Regions from separate parts of the Rhizobium sp. BR 249 genome, predicted to be linked through region 1. Evidence: predicted binding sites of a transcription regulator. Region 1 holds the regulator's gene; the other holds the start of a gene.
The links. Region 1 encodes LexA, which represses DNA repair genes until DNA is damaged. Its sites were predicted from a motif close to TGTTCNNNNTGTGTTCNG; they were not measured.
Positions count from the first base shown of each region.

Region 2: the regulator LexA is predicted to act here: its motif matches at 1,650-1,667, upstream of QD408_RS01185 (YifB family Mg chelatase-like AAA ATPase).

Region 1 is NZ_JARWKX010000022.1:32,791-40,437, forward strand. It holds gene QD408_RS20005 (pyruvate dehydrogenase complex E1 component subunit beta) at 1-517, opposite strand, end outside; gene pdhA (pyruvate dehydrogenase (acetyl-transferring) E1 component subunit alpha) at 533-1,579, opposite strand; gene QD408_RS20015 (FtsB family cell division protein) at 1,725-2,045, opposite strand; gene eno (phosphopyruvate hydratase) at 2,186-3,460, opposite strand; gene kdsA (3-deoxy-8-phosphooctulonate synthase) at 3,601-4,446, opposite strand; gene QD408_RS20030 (VOC family protein) at 4,443-5,336, opposite strand; gene lexA (transcriptional repressor LexA) at 5,535-6,254, shown strand; gene QD408_RS20040 (ComEC/Rec2 family competence protein) at 6,235-7,647, opposite strand, start outside.
Region 2 is NZ_JARWKX010000001.1:237,936-245,582, reverse strand. It holds gene QD408_RS01195 (ABC transporter permease) at 1-535, shown strand, start outside; gene gshB (glutathione synthase) at 641-1,588, shown strand; gene QD408_RS01185 (YifB family Mg chelatase-like AAA ATPase) at 1,770-3,302, shown strand; gene QD408_RS01180 (hypothetical protein) at 3,494-4,303, shown strand; gene cysK (cysteine synthase A) at 4,513-5,475, opposite strand; gene QD408_RS01170 (LysE family translocator) at 5,618-6,235, opposite strand; gene QD408_RS01165 (DMT family transporter) at 6,369-7,271, opposite strand; gene QD408_RS01160 (Lrp/AsnC family transcriptional regulator) at 7,384-7,647, shown strand, end outside.

The DNA.
Region 1 (7,647 bases):
TGTAGGCGCCCTGATATTCGGCGACTTCCTCGCCCATGACGAAGACGTCGTCGCTGGCGCGCATTTCTTCGGCCATGGCGTCGCGCAGCGCTTCGCGCACGGTCATCGACACCATTTCGGTGCCGGCAGGGATTTCCGGATCGTTCGGAACGACGGCCTTCGGCTCGGCCGGAAGTGGTGCCGAAGCAGAACCGGTATTGGTCGGCTTCTCTTCCTGGGCAACCTGCGGAGCAGCGGCGGCCGGCTTGGCGGCGGATATATCCGAAGCGGATTCGCCATCCTGCAGCAGCACGGCGATCTTGGTGTTGACCTTGACGCCTTCGGTGCCGGCATCGACCAGCAGCTTGCCGATGATGCCTTCGTCGACGGCTTCGACTTCCATCGTCGCCTTGTCGGTTTCGATTTCGGCAATCACGTCGCCTGAAGTGACCTTGTCACCTTCCTGCTTCAGCCATTTGGACAGCGTGCCTTCTTCCATCGTCGGAGAGAGGGCGGGCATGAGGATATCGATAGGCATGGGTTCCCTCCCCGATTAGAGCAGAATGTCGGTATAGAGCTCGGATGCATCCGGCTCCGGATCGGCCTGAGCGAAGTCGGCGCTGTCGGCGACGATGTCGCGGACATCCTTGTCGATCGCCTTCAGATCGTCTTCGGAAGCCCAGCCCTTTTCGATGAGGCGTGCCTTCACCTGCTCGATCGGGTCCTGCTCGGAGCGCATCTTCTGCACTTCCTCCTTGGAGCGATACTTCGCCGGGTCGGACATGGAGTGACCGCGATAGCGATAGGTCAGCATTTCGAGGATGATCGGGCCCTTGCCGGAGCGGCAATGTTCGAGCGCCTCGTCGGCCGCGGCCTTGACGGCGCGAACATCCATGCCGTCGACCTGGATGCCGGGGATGCCGAAGCCGGATCCACGCAGCGAGTAGTTCGACTGGGCCGTCGCACGGGCGGTCGAGGTGCCCATGGCGTAGCGGTTGTTCTCGACGATATAGACGATCGGCAGCTTCCAGAGCGCCGCCATGTTGAAGCTCTCGTAGACCTGGCCCTGGTTGGCAGCGCCATCGCCGAAATAGGCGATCGAGACATTGCCGTTGCCGCGGTAGTGGTTTGCAAAGGCAAGGCCCGTTCCGAGCGAAACCTGAGCGCCGACGATGCCGTGGCCGCCGTAGAAATGCTTCTCCTTCGAGAACATGTGCATCGAGCCGCCCTTCCCGTGGGAATAGCCGCTGCGGCGCCCGGTCAACTCAGCCATGACGCCACGCGCTTCCATGCCGGTTGCCAGCATGTGGCCGTGGTCGCGATAGGCGGTGATGACCTGGTCGCCTTCCTTCTGCGCCATCTGCATGCCGACGACGACAGCTTCCTGACCGATGTAGAGGTGGCAAAAGCCGCCGATGAAGCCCATGCCGTAAAGCTGACCGGCCTTCTCCTCGAAGCGGCGGATCAGCAGCATCTCGCGATAGGCCTTGAGCTCTTCATCGCGATCGAAGTCGGCTACCGGGCCGCCATTCGATGCTTTGACTGTGGATTTTGCTGCAGTTTTGCGGCTGGAAACGGTCGCGGTCTTTCGCGGCGCCATTCAACCCTCCCTATGGGTTTATCGGTTCTCGATGGCGCGTACCATAGGGAAGAAATATGACCACAGCAATGCCATAATTGCATGGCTCGTATTCGGCACTAAATTATTGGAAATACAGCAGAAATTCCAATTAACCGAATTTCGGTTAATTGGAATAATGGTTGAATATGACGATCTCGTCCGCGCGCGACATATTCAGTTGATATCGCGCCTTTTCGTCCAGCATATCCTTGTCGAGCGAGCCGTCACTGAGCAGCGCAACCTGACTTTCCAGATGTTCGCGCTTCGCCTTCAAGACTGCAAGCTCTTTTTCGCGCTCAACGCGCTGGCGCTCGAACGTCTCCGTTGCGCGCAGCCCATAGTCGCCATGGATGCAATGATAACCGAAGTAGGAAAGGAAGGCGACCGTCATGGCCGGAATGACGAAGCGACCGATTCTTCTCTTCTTATGATGCTTTGTCCACATACACGCATGCTCTTGAACGCATTACCAATTCGTTCAATCTAGCGCGCAGAGATTAACCGTTCGTTGACTCTAAAAAGCAGGCAACAAAAAACCCGCGCCCGGAAAAGGGCGCGGGTCAAGCCGTTAAAAATCAGTTCCGATCAGCCGCGGATGATCGAGCGGCCGGCATACTGGGCCTGGGGGCCGAGGCCTTCTTCGATGCGGATCAGCTGATTGTACTTGGCAAGACGGTCGGAACGCGACAGCGAGCCGGTCTTGATCTGGCCGCAGTTGGTGGCGACCGCGAGATCGGCAATGGTCGAATCTTCCGTTTCGCCGGAGCGATGCGACATGACGGCGGTGTAGGCAGCCTTGTGCGCCGTATTGACCGCGTCGAGCGTTTCCGTCAGCGAGCCGATCTGGTTGACCTTGACGAGGATCGAGTTGGCGACGCCCATGCGGATGCCGTCGCGAAGACGGGCGGAGTTGGTGACGAAGAGATCGTCGCCGACCAGCTGGGTCTTCTTGCCGATCAGGTCGGTCAGCGTCTTCCAGCCGTCCCAGTCGTCTTCGGCCATGCCGTCTTCGATCGAGATGATCGGGTACTTGGCGGCGAGTTCGGCCAGGTATTCGGCCATGGCGCCGGGCTCGAGCGTGCGGCCTTCACCTTCGAGAACGTATTTGCCGTCCTTGAAGAATTCCGTCGAGGCGCAATCGAGGCCGAGGTAGATGTCCTCGCCCGGCCTGTAGCCGGCTTTCTCGACCGACTTCATGATGAAATCGAGGGCTTCGGAAGCGCTCTTCAGGCCCGGTGCGAAACCGCCTTCATCGCCGACATTGGTGTTGTGGCCCTGTGCCGCGAGTTCCTTGCGGAGCGTGTGGAAGACTTCCGAGCCCATGCGCACGGCTTCGGCGATCGTATCGGCGCCGACCGGCAGGATCATGAACTCCTGGAAGTCGATCGGATTGTCGGCATGGGCGCCGCCGTTGATGATGTTCATCATCGGCACCGGCAGCAGGCTTGCGGAAGCGCCGCCGACGTAACGGTAGAGCGGCAGGCCGGAAGCCTGAGCGGCGGCCTTGGCGACTGCAAGCGAGACGCCGAGAATGGCGTTGGCGCCGAGGCGCGACTTGTTCGGCGTGCCGTCGAGCTCGATCATGATGTTGTCGATCTGGATCTGATTTTCGGCGTCGATGCCGCCGATCGCGTCGAAGATCTCGGTGTTGGCGGCCTCGACCGCCTTCTGGACGCCCTTGCCGAGGTAGCGCTTGCCGCCGTCGCGCAGCTCGACCGCCTCATGCGCGCCGGTCGAAGCGCCCGAGGGTACAGCCGCGCGGCCCATGCTGCCGTCTTCGAGATAGACATCGACTTCGACGGTGGGGTTGCCACGGCTATCGAGAATCTCGCGGGCAATGATATCGGTGATTGCAGTCATGGGTTCTTCCTGCTCGGGTGGGTGATAGGGGTTCGAAACCGTCTTAATCGAAGGTGCGCAAATTACAATGGCACTTTGCGATCCCTTCCATGTCCATATCCAGTCGTCGCTACAGCACGTTCGTGTCAGGCTTTTGACTGTCAGCCCTTGGCGACCGCGTCGAAGGCCAGCAGCTTTTCGAGAAGCCGCGGCATATCCTTGAGATAGACCATGTTCGGGCCGTCGGAAGGCGCATTGTCCGGGTCCTGATGGGTTTCGAGGAAGACGCCAGCAATGCCGGTGGCGACTGCGGCGCGCGCCAGCGTTTCGACGAACTCCCGTTGACCGCCGGAGGATTCGCCCTGCCCGCCCGGCTGCGCCACGGAATGGGTCGCGTCGAAAATCACAGGCGCACCCATCGCTGCCATGATCGGCAGCGAGCGCATGTCGGAGACCAGCGTATTGTAGCCGAAGGAAGCGCCGCGCTCGCACAGCAGCACGTTCGGATTGCCGCTGGCATTGAGCTTCTTCAGGACGTTCTTCATATCCCAGGGCGCAAGGAACTGGCCCTTCTTGACGTTGACGGCGCGGCCGGTCTTGGCGGCGGCGATGAGAAGGTCGGTCTGGCGGCAGAGGAAGGCCGGGATCTGCAGAACATCGACCACCTTTGCGACCTCGTCGCATTGCTCGGCGGTATGGACGTCGGTCAGGACCGGAAAACCGAATTCCTTCTTCAGGTCGGCAAAGATCTCCATGCCCTTCTCAAGCCCGATGCCGCGTTCTGCCGAAAGCGACGTGCGGTTCGCCTTGTCGAAGGAGCTCTTGTAGATGAGGCCGATGCCGAGCTTTGCGCAAAGCTCCTTCAGCGCGCCGGCCATCATGAAAGCATGATCCCGGCTCTCCATCTGGCAGGGGCCGGCGATCAAGGACAGGCGGCCGGTATTGGAAAAGGTGACCTGGCCGTTGCCTTCGCCAACCTTGACTTCGGAATTGGTATTGGAGCTCATCGTGGTTCCTCGAAGGCGAAGAGCGTGCCCTGACCGGGCGCGGGCTTCACCAGAATGCGATTGTTCTTGCGCGTGTAGGTCACCCCGTTAGCAGCCAAATGCGCTTCTGTCACGGCAAGATCGGCGACATTGAAGAGGATTGCCCGGCCCCGCAGGCCGCGCTCGGCGGATGAGACGGCGATCTCGAAATAGGCCTCAAGCCCTTCCGGCGTCATCAGGCTGATTCTCGCATTCGATGCCGCGATATTGACGCCGAAACCGGTTTTCTCGACTGCCGATTGCGCCGCGGCAAGGCTGACGAAGGCGCCGAAGGCCGCTGGTTCCGGGGCTGAAAGCGCCACCTCGGCAATTCCCGTGACGCCATTGGCATGTTTCTCCAGCGCACCACGATCGGCCGGCAGCGGGTTGATGCGCTGACAGGTGAACAGGAAGAGATCGGGCGCGCGCAGATCGCCCGCAAAGGCCAATTTGAAGCTGCCGACGCTCTCCGAACCATCCGGCATCTTCATCGGCCGGCTGAACTCCAACATCTCGCCGGCGCTCGATCCCCTGGTGGCGAACTTCTTATGATCGAGGGTGGAATTCTCGGTGGCGAAGACGATTGCCGAAAGCCCCTCCTCGCCGCAGCGGAAGCGGAAAGCCTGGTTGCGGGCGGTGAAGACATTGCCTTTCCGCGCCGATGCCTCGCTCTCCTCGACGCTCGCAACGCCGAGCGGCTCCAGATAGGTTTTGTCGGCGAAGAAGACGCAGGCATTTTCCGTTCCAAAGGGATGGCGCGCATCGGCGGCAACGGTGAAACCGAGCTTGCCGAGCCTCTCGCGCGCAAGATCGATATTGACGACCGGCAGCACGACATGATCCAGCGGGTGCGGCTTGGCATGCTCGTTCATCGGTTCCTCTCCCTGAAATGGCAAGAGATGTGCGACAGCGCACTCTCAATTCAAGACTTGCCTGCCAAATCCCGCAAATGAAAATAAAAATCGCAACGAGTTGATGGGAAGTTTTACGGAAATTTAGCTACTTGCGGAACACATATGGAACATATAGTGTCTGTTCTGGATTTGTTTCAATCACGGGGTCTGACGTCGATGCTCACGCGCAAACAACAGGAGCTACTCCTTTTCATTCATGAGCGCATGAAGGAATCCGGCGTTCCACCGTCTTTCGACGAGATGAAGGATGCCTTGGATCTCGCCTCGAAATCCGGCATTCACCGCTTGATCACGGCGCTCGAGGAGCGTGGCTTCATTCGCCGCCTACCGAACCGCGCCCGCGCCCTCGAAGTGATCAAGCTTCCGGAGGCCTACAGCCCCAGCATCCAGCCCCGGCGCGGTTTTTCGCCGAGCGTCATCGAAGGCAGCCTCGGCAAGCCCCAGCCGGTCGCCGCTCCCGCTCCTGCAAAGCCCGTCGCCGACAACGGCAACTCGGTCTCCGTGCCCGTCATGGGCCGCATCGCCGCCGGCGTTCCGATCTCGGCGATCCAGAACAACACCCACGACATCGTGGTTCCGGCCGATATGCTCGGCAATGGTGAACACTATGCGCTGGAGGTCAAAGGCGATTCGATGATCGACGCCGGTATCTTCGATGGCGACACCGTGATCATTCGCAATGGGAGCACCGCCAGCCCTGGCGACATCGTCGTGGCCCTCGTCGACGACGAGGAAGCGACGCTCAAACGCTTCCGCCGCAAAGGCGCTTCCATCGCGCTCGAAGCGGCCAACCCGGCTTACGAAACCCGTATCTTCGGGCCGGATCGCGTCAAGGTTCAGGGCAAGCTCGTCGGCCTCATTCGCCGCTATCATTGACACCGGGCGGGCTGGATTCGGCAAAACTCCCGCTGCGCCAATCATAAGCGCGATGGCGCATCCACGGCCGCGACAGCGTGCTGAATGCGGTGACGGTCTGCGGACCGTCATCCGTAAAGCGCAACTCGACGGAACCGGTCCGGCGCAGCGTCTCGCCAGTGAAGAGCGTCGCGCGTGAACGGCAGCGGTCGAACCGCAGCCGCACCGGCGTCACGACGATATTGCCCACATCGCAGGCCGGGCCGAGATAGGCGGCGTTGTCGATGACGGTTACGACTTTTCCATTTGCCAGCCGCGATATGCACCAGGCCTTCTTAACGCAGGAAAAGCGGTTGGCCTCGCCGTTTGCCGCGGCCGCCTGCATCGCGCTCCTCGCTTCCTCCCGCTGATCCGGGGAAAGCTGCAGACGCCGATCGTCTGCCTCGGGGATAGCGGGGCCATCCAGCATCTTCGGCGAATGATGGGTCGGCAGGACCAGCGCTCTCTGCCACTGATCGAAAATGAAATTCGGCGGCCTTTCGCGAGTGGAGGCCATGGCTGCGGCCTCAACGATCCCGACAAGACCGCCATCCTCCGAAATGACAAGGTCCGGCGAGTGGGCGGATGGAAGAACAAGCAAAACGAGCGTCGAAGCCGTCATGACGGCGGTGCCGATACGGCGCAGGCGCGTGCGCAAGAGCGTCATGAGCAGGAAGCCGGCAACGGCAACAGCGAAGTACCAGCCGGGCAAACGGCCGATCCCGATGCCGCCACCCCAGCCGGAAACCGTCTTTGCGACCGCGATCACCAGGTCGAGGCCAAATCCGACCACCTTCCAGGGCAGTGCGTCCAGACCGAAAGGCATGAGCAGCATTGCCAACAGGCCGGCGGGCATGACGATGAAGGAGATGATGGGTATCGTCGCGAGGTTTGCCGGCAAGCCGTAAGCCGTCAGGCGATGAAAATGCTCGATCGAAAAGAGCGCGGTCGAAAAGCCGCCGATCAACGAAGTTAGGAAGACGCCGGCAAAGAAGCCTCCGACCGCAACGAAGGGCCGAACGATCGGCAGTTTCAGAAAGGCATTTTCACGGACGCGCCGATCCTTCCAGAGCTGATAACCCGATACCAGCGCCAGCGTCGCGGCAAAGGACATCTGGAAGCTCGGACCCAATACCTCGGACGGTGAGATGGCAATGATGACCAGCGCGGACAGCGCGACATTGCGCAGGCTGATCGACGGCCGGTCGAAGAAGACGGCGATCAGCATGACGGCCATCATGATGAAGGCGCGTTCGGCCGAGACGGCGAAGCCGGAGATCAGAAAATAGGCGGTAACGGCGAGCAGCGCGCCGCCGGCGGCGATCTTCTTCGTTGGATAGGCCTGGGCGATACCGGGAAAGAGGCTGAGCAGCAT
Region 2 (7,647 bases), on a different contig from region 1:
CACCGGCCTGCCGCAGCCTTTCGTCGATTTCGGCAACCTGATCTTCTGGGGCATCTTCCCCTCGATCTTCCTGATTGCCATCGTCGTCGTCCTCATCGGCTGGTTCGTGCTGCGCTATACCGTCTTCGGCCGTTTCGTCTTCGCGATCGGCACCAATGAAGAGGCCGTGCGGCTGTCAGGCCATGCGCCGAAAAAATACAAGATCGCGGTCTTCACGATCTCCGGCTTGACCGCCGGCATCGCAGCCATGGTCTATCTGCTCCGCCTCAATGTCGGCAGCCCGGTCGCCGGCATCGGCTACGAGCTGAATGCCATCGCCGCCGTCATCATCGGCGGCACCAGCCTCTCCGGCGGCAAGGGCTCGATCATCGGCACGCTGGTGGGTGCCTGCATTCTGCAGGTGCTGTCGACGGGATTGCAGCTGCTCGGTGCCGACGACAACATCAAGCCGATCGTCATAGGTGCGGTCATCGTGCTCGCCGTCATTCTCGACAGCTATCGCGGCCGGCTGATGCGCATCCTCGAAACGCGTTGATCCGCAGATGCGAGCATGGATAACGGCCGATCGGAAGCCCCGATTGGCCGTTGCGTTTGATATCTCGCCGACCTACATCTGTCCGGCATTCAGCGAGGGACGGAAATGGCCAAGATCACCAATGTAGCGGTCCAGATGGACCATGTCGCCGGCATTAATATCGCAGGCGATTCCACCTTCGCCATGAGCCTGGAAGCCCAGGCGCGCGGCTACAGGCTGTTCCACTATACGCCCGAGCGGCTGAGCTTCCGTGACGGCAAGCTCTTTGCCACCGTCGAGCCGATGGTGCTGCGCGACGTCAAGGGCGATCACTTCGAGCTTGGCGCGCCGGAGCGCGTCGATCTCTCGACCATGGATGTCGTGCTGCTGCGCCAGGATCCGCCCTTCGACATGGCCTATATCACCTCGACGCATCTGCTCGAGCGCATCCACCCGAAGACGCTCGTCGTCAACGATCCGGCCTGGGTGCGCAATTCGCCGGAGAAGATCTTCGTCACCGAATTTTCCGACCTGATGCCGAAGACGCTGATCACCAAGGACCCGGCCGAAATCCGCCGCTTCCGCGACGAGATGGGCGATATCATCCTGAAGCCGCTTTACGGCAATGGCGGCGCCGGCGTCTTCCACTCGACCCGCGACGACCGCAACCTTTCCTCGCTGCTCGAAATGTTCGGCCAGCTCTTCCGCGAGCCCTTCATCGCCCAGCAATATCTGCCCGACGTGCGCAAGGGCGACAAGCGCATCATCCTGGTCGACGGCGAATTCGCCGGCGCGATCAACCGCGTACCGGCCGAGCACGACAGCCGCTCCAACATGCATGTCGGCGGCCGCGCCGAGGCGACCGAGCTGACGCCGCGCGAAAAGGAGATCTGCGCCCGCATCGGCCCGGCGTTGCGCGAGCGCGGCTTCCTGCTCGTCGGCATCGATGTGATCGGCGATTACATGACCGAGATCAACGTCACTTCGCCGACGGGTATCCGCGAGGTCAGGAAGTTCGGCGGCGCCGATATCGCAGCCTTGCTTTGGGATGCGATCGAGCGCAAGCGCGGCTGAGATCGCGGCCTTTACCCGCCCGCTTCGCTGCCGTGGCCGGATACAACCGCGTCACGGCGACTGCTCCGAATATGTTCTTTTATCGTTCTTGTTTTATTCCATTTTCCATGCAAGATTGCAACCGCTGGCCTTAAGGCCGCAGGGCGGTAAGTAAAAGTTTGCAGGGGCAAGGGGTAGGCGGATGGTCGCGCGCGTCAGTACGGTCGCATTTCAGGGTATCGAAGGCGTGCCGGTCGAGGTCCAGGTCATGATCGCGCCCGGCAAGGTGGGAATGCAGATCGTTGGCCTGCCCGACAAGGCGGTGGCCGAAAGCCGCGAGCGCGTGCAGGCCGCCCTTCACGCCTCCGGCCTGGCGCTGCCGGCCAAGCGGGTGACCGTCAATCTGGCGCCCGCCGATTTGCCGAAAGAGGGCTCGCATTTCGATCTCCCGATCGCACTCGCGCTGATGGCGGCCCTCGGCGCCATACCCGCCGATGCGCTGTCGGATTTTGTCGTCGTCGGCGAGCTCAATCTCGATGGAACGATCGCCGCCATTGCTGGCGCGCTGCCGGCCGCCATCGGCGCCAATGCGCTCGGCAAGGGGCTGATCTGCCCGGCCGAAAGCGGCGCGGAAGCCGCCTGGGCGGGTGCCGATGTCGATATTCTCGCGCCCCGCAGCCTGATCGCCCTTGCCAATCATTTCCGCGGCACGCAGGTACTGTCTAGGCCGGAGCCGTCGATCCGCGCCAATGCCGCCAACCTGCCTGATCTTGCCGAGATCAAGGGCCAGGAAAGCGCCAAGCGCGCCCTCGAAGTCGCGGCCGCCGGCGGTCATAATCTTCTGATGGTCGGTCCTCCCGGTTCCGGCAAGTCGATGCTGGCATCCCGGTTGCCATCGATCCTGCCGCCGCTTTCGCCCGCCGAGTTGCTGGAAGTTTCGATGGTCCATTCCATCGCCGGCCAGCTCACCGGCGGCAAGCTTTCCGACCGCCGTCCCTTCCGCACCCCGCATCATTCCGCCACCATGGCTGCCCTTGTCGGCGGCGGGTTGCGCGCCCGTCCGGGCGAGGCTTCGCTTGCTCATCATGGCGTGCTTTTCCTCGATGAGTTTCCCGAATTCACGCCGCAGGCGCTCGATGCGCTGCGCCAGCCGCTCGAAGGCGGGGAATGCGTCATCGCGCGGGCCAATCACCGCGTCTCCTATCCCGCCAAATTCCAGCTGATCGCGGCGATGAACCCCTGCCGCTGCGGCATGGCGGGCGAGCCCGGCCATACCTGCGCCCGCGGCCCGCGCTGCATGAGCGATTACCAGGCCCGTATCTCCGGCCCGCTGATGGACCGCATCGATATCCGCATCGACGTGCCCGCCGTCTCCGCCGCCGATCTCATCCGCCCGATGGCGGCCGAAGCCAGCGCCGACGTCGCCCGCCGCGTCGCCCGCGCCCGCGAAGTCCAGCAGGAGCGCTTCGAAAGCGCCGGTGCAAAGGGCATCGGCACCAACGCCCGCTGCTCCACTGCGATGATCGAAAAACTCGCCGAACCCGACGCCGGCGGCCTGCAACTGCTGCGCGACGCCGCCGAGAAAATGAAATTCTCCGCCCGCGGCTACCACCGCGTCCTCAAGGTCGCCCGCACGCTTGCCGATCTTGATGATAAGCCGACGGTTGGCCGTATGCATTTGGCTGAGGCGATCTCCTATCGTATTGCAGGAGAGAGATTGACGGCTGCGGCGTGAGAGAAAGCGGCGCTGAAGCGCCTACCCGCCAAGGCCTGAAGTTTTCAGCGCTGCCGAGAGAGTGCCCGTTGCTGGCGCCGCCAGCAATGCGAGTGATTGTCAATCTTACGCGTCGATCAGTCGGAGCAGGGTTCGCATGATTAAGCGGTGGCGGCATTGCTAGGCGCCAATAAATATTAGGTTGTCAACTTTTGGCTCAGAGACGAAATAAACCTGTCAAAGTCGTGGCTGCCTGCCACCTGTGTGGTGAAGTAAAGAAGCTTTGCGACGCTCATTTGTTTCCAAACGGCTTGCGCAAGTTCGTTACCGATGACCCGAGAAATCCTGCATTTCACTTTCTCGATGTGAACCATCGAGAAAACGATAGAGAGCGCAATACTCTCTTCTTCGATCCCGGTATATTGTGCTCGGATTGCGACAGAGCACTGGGGCCATATGACGCGGCATTAATCAAGTTTGTGGAGGCGTGGATTGGGTGCCATTACCGACAGCTGCAAGAGCCGCCCTCCGAAAAATACCGAGGAATTTGGTTGCCCTTTGATGCAGCAAAGCTGCGGCTGGCTATCCTGATCTGCATATACCGGTTCGTTATCTCTCCGCGACACCCAAAAATTGCTCTCGATCCATATCGTCATGCCCTGCTTGAAGCGAGCATTCATGCACTGGGGAGGTTCGGTCGTGATCCTACTGGTGTAATGATCCTCGGGTATTATCGGCACTGGATGACTGACGGCTCATTGAGCATTGATGTTACGGAGATAGGTAGACCTCATCCGGCGGGGCACGACGATGGCTTCGTTATCGAATTGTTTGGGCTCTCGATCTTCGTAGATATGACAGGTGCTCGTAGCTTTCCTCGCCAGTTTTACCTTGGCGAAGATCGAAGCGAGGGCGACAAGGTGCACATGCATATAACGTCCGTCGAGAACGGCACTGCGACCTTCAAGCACTTCCTTGATGTGCTGAAGTTTGGTGGCTTTCAGCGACTCCTTGGTAAATAGCCCGAGTGACCGGTAGAGGGGCTTTCAATCCACGACGCCAATGCGAAGCAGTAGCCAAGAGGAGCAGATCGCACAAGAAAACAAGTTACGATAGGTGATTTCGTATGCGATGAGCGCCTGACCGCCGCGGCCCAACAAGACGGGGCGCCGAAGCGCCCCGATATCTGGAAAGATGAATGACCGGGACCATTCCCAGCCAGCATCCCGCCTCAGTTCCCCAGCCCCTCAAACAGCGCGGTCGACAAATACCGCTCCGCAAAGGACGGGATGATGATGACGATATTCTTCCCTGCATTCTCCGGCCGGCTGCCGACCTTGATCGCAGCCGTTAGCGCCGCACCCGAGGAAATCCCCACCGGCACGCCTTCGAGCCGTGCGATGAGGCGCGCCTGCTGAAAGGCTTCGTCATTGGTCACGGTGACGACTTCGTCATAGATGCCGGTGTCGAGGATCTTCGGCGCGAAGCCGGCGCCGATACCCTGGATCTTGTGCGGGCCGGGGTTGCCGCCGGAGAGGATGGGTGAATCGGCAGGCTCGACGGCGATGATCTGGATCTCGGGTTTGCGGCTTTTCAGCACCTGGCCGACGCCGGTGATCGTGCCGCCGGTGCCGATGCCGGAGACGACGATATCGACGGTGCCGTCCGTATCGTTCCAGATTTCCTCGGCCGTCGTCTGGCGGTGGATCTCGGGGTTCGCGGGATTTTCGAACTGCTGCGGGATGATCGCGTCGGGAAGGGAGGCGGCCAGCTCTTCGGCCTTGGCGATGGCGCCCTTCATGCCCTTCGGGCCTTCGGTCAGCACCAGTTCGGCGCCGAGCAGCACCAGCATCTTACGGCGCTCGACCGACATCGTCTCCGGCATGGTGAGGATCAGTCGGTAGCCCTTGGCGGCGGCTGCGAAGGCGAGTGCGATGCCCGTATTGCCCGACGTCGGCTCGATCAGCACCGTTTTGCCAGGCGTGATCTTGCCCTGTGCTTCGAGGCTTTCTATCATCGCCACGCCGATGCGGTCTTTCACGGAAGCGATCGGGTTGAAGAATTCGAGCTTGCCGATCAGGTTTGCCACGACGCCCTTTTCCCGCGCCAGCTTGTCGAAGCGCACGAGCGGCGTGTTGCCGATGGTTTCGGTGATCGAGGAATAGATGCGGCCGCGGCCGGGCTTGTGCGACATGGTGCTCTCCCTTTGCAATACGGTTCTGAAATCGGGAGGAGAATAGGGTCAAAAGCCGAATGAGGCCAGACCGCGTTCACGTCAGGGGCGCGGGCTGCGGAGAAAAAAACCTTTGAAAACCGTTTCTTGCCGAATGTTTATTTCAGGCCGCCCGCGTGGCGATGAAGGCGGCCGTGCCGGCGAGGATGCCGGCCGCCACCCGGTTCAGCGCCTGCAAGGCGCGCGGCTTCTTGAGCATCGTGCGGGCGCGTGAGGCAAGCAGCATATAGGGCACGAGCACGACGATCAGCACCACGAAGGTCGCGGCAAGCAGCATCGCATAATCGCCGAGCCCGATATTGCCGATATCGATCAGCGTCGGCGCCAGGGCGACGTAAAAGAGCATCGTCTTCGGATTGCCGAGTGTCACCAGCAGGCCGGAAAGGAAGGACATGCCGATATTGGTGGATTTTCCCGCCGCAATGTCATGCGGCAGCAGTCCCGCCGTCCAGAGTTTCCAGGCGATATAGCCGAGATAGAGGGCGCCGGCGATCTTGATGGCGATGAACACCTCGACGAAGGTCTGCGCCACGAAGGCAAGGCCGAGAATGACCGCCGTGAGATAGATCATGTCGCCGAGCACCAGGCCGAGGCCCATGAAGAAGGTCTCGCGAAAATTCGAGCCAAGCGCGCGGGCGACGATCGCCGTGATCCCCGGTCCGGGAATGGCTGCGGCGATGAACAGCGCTCCGGCATAGGCAAGCAAGGCGGTCAGGCTCATCTTCATATCCACGAGGTTCGCGTGGATTTCTCTATAAGCAGGCGTCGTGGCATTCATCAATGCCGTGGCGCTGATCGGTCCATAACCATCAGGAATGGGTTGGCGGAACCAAATTCGATGCGACATGCCTGGCTCAGTTCTGAAGCGCCCGGGGCCGCAGCCAGCGTGGCGTCCAGCCGAGATTCATGCCGGCGGCGGCAAGCAGGATGGTGGCGGCGCCTAATATCTGGATCGGCTGCAGCGTGTGGCCGAAAGCCAGCCGGTCGACGACGATCGCGGCGATCGGATAGAGGAAGGAGAGGGCGCCTGTGAGATGCGTCGGCAGCCTCTGGATCGCGCCATAGAGCAGCACATACATCAGCCCGGTATGGACGACGCCGATGGTAATGAGGATCGCCCAGCCCCCCATATCGGCAGGCGGATGGGAAAAATCGGTCATCGGCGCCAGCATCAGCATTCCGGTCGCAACCTGGATGAGCGCGATCAGGTGCGGCGGCGTGCCTTTCAGCCATTTCGCCGCCAGCGCCGCGAGTGCGTAGAAGAAGGCCGCACCAAGCGCCATCAGGATGCCGAGGCCGTAGCCGTCGAACGCATCGCCGCCCGCACCGGGCTTCGCCTGCACGATCGCCGTCATCCCGGCGAAGGCGAGCGCCAGCCAGAACAGCTTGGCGGCGGTGATCTTCTCGCCGAGAAAAAGCGCGCCGAGCACGAGCAGCATGAAGGGCTGGGTATTGTAGACGGTCGTGGCGACCGAGATCGTCGCATGCGAATAGGAGGCGAAGAGCAGCAGCCAGTTGACCACGATGGCGACGCCGCCGAAGACGGCGATGCCGAAGATGCGCAGCGTGATGATGCCGGGCCGCAGCAGCCCGAGAACTCCGCAGATCACAAGCAGCGTGAGCGCGCCGAACAGGCAGCGCCAGAAGACCACGCCGCTGACCGGCTGGCCGGACATGACGACGAACCAGCCGATCGTCCCCGAGATCAGCATCGCCGCCGTCATTTCCGCTGAGCCTCTTTTAATGTCGCTGCCCATGATTGCCTCCGTTTTCGACGATAGGAGAATATTGCGAGGGAAGCCGTTTTTATATAATAATGAAAAGGTAGATTGGCTTTCATGCCTAATAATAATATGAAAAGTGATCAGAATGACTAATGATGCGCAATCACTCGATGAGGTCGATCAGGCCATTCTGGAGGCGCTGGCCGGCAATGCGCGGATCTCGCTGAAGGAATTGGCGCAGGAGGCAGGCCTCTCCTCGCCGAGTGCCGCCGAGCGCCTGCGGCGGCTGGAGGAGCGCGGCGTCATCAAGGCCTTCACTATCGATCTCGATCCCGCCGCCGTCGGTTATCCCCTGCAGGCGATCGTGCGGGTGCGCCCGCTGCCGGGACAGCTGCATATCGTCGAGCGC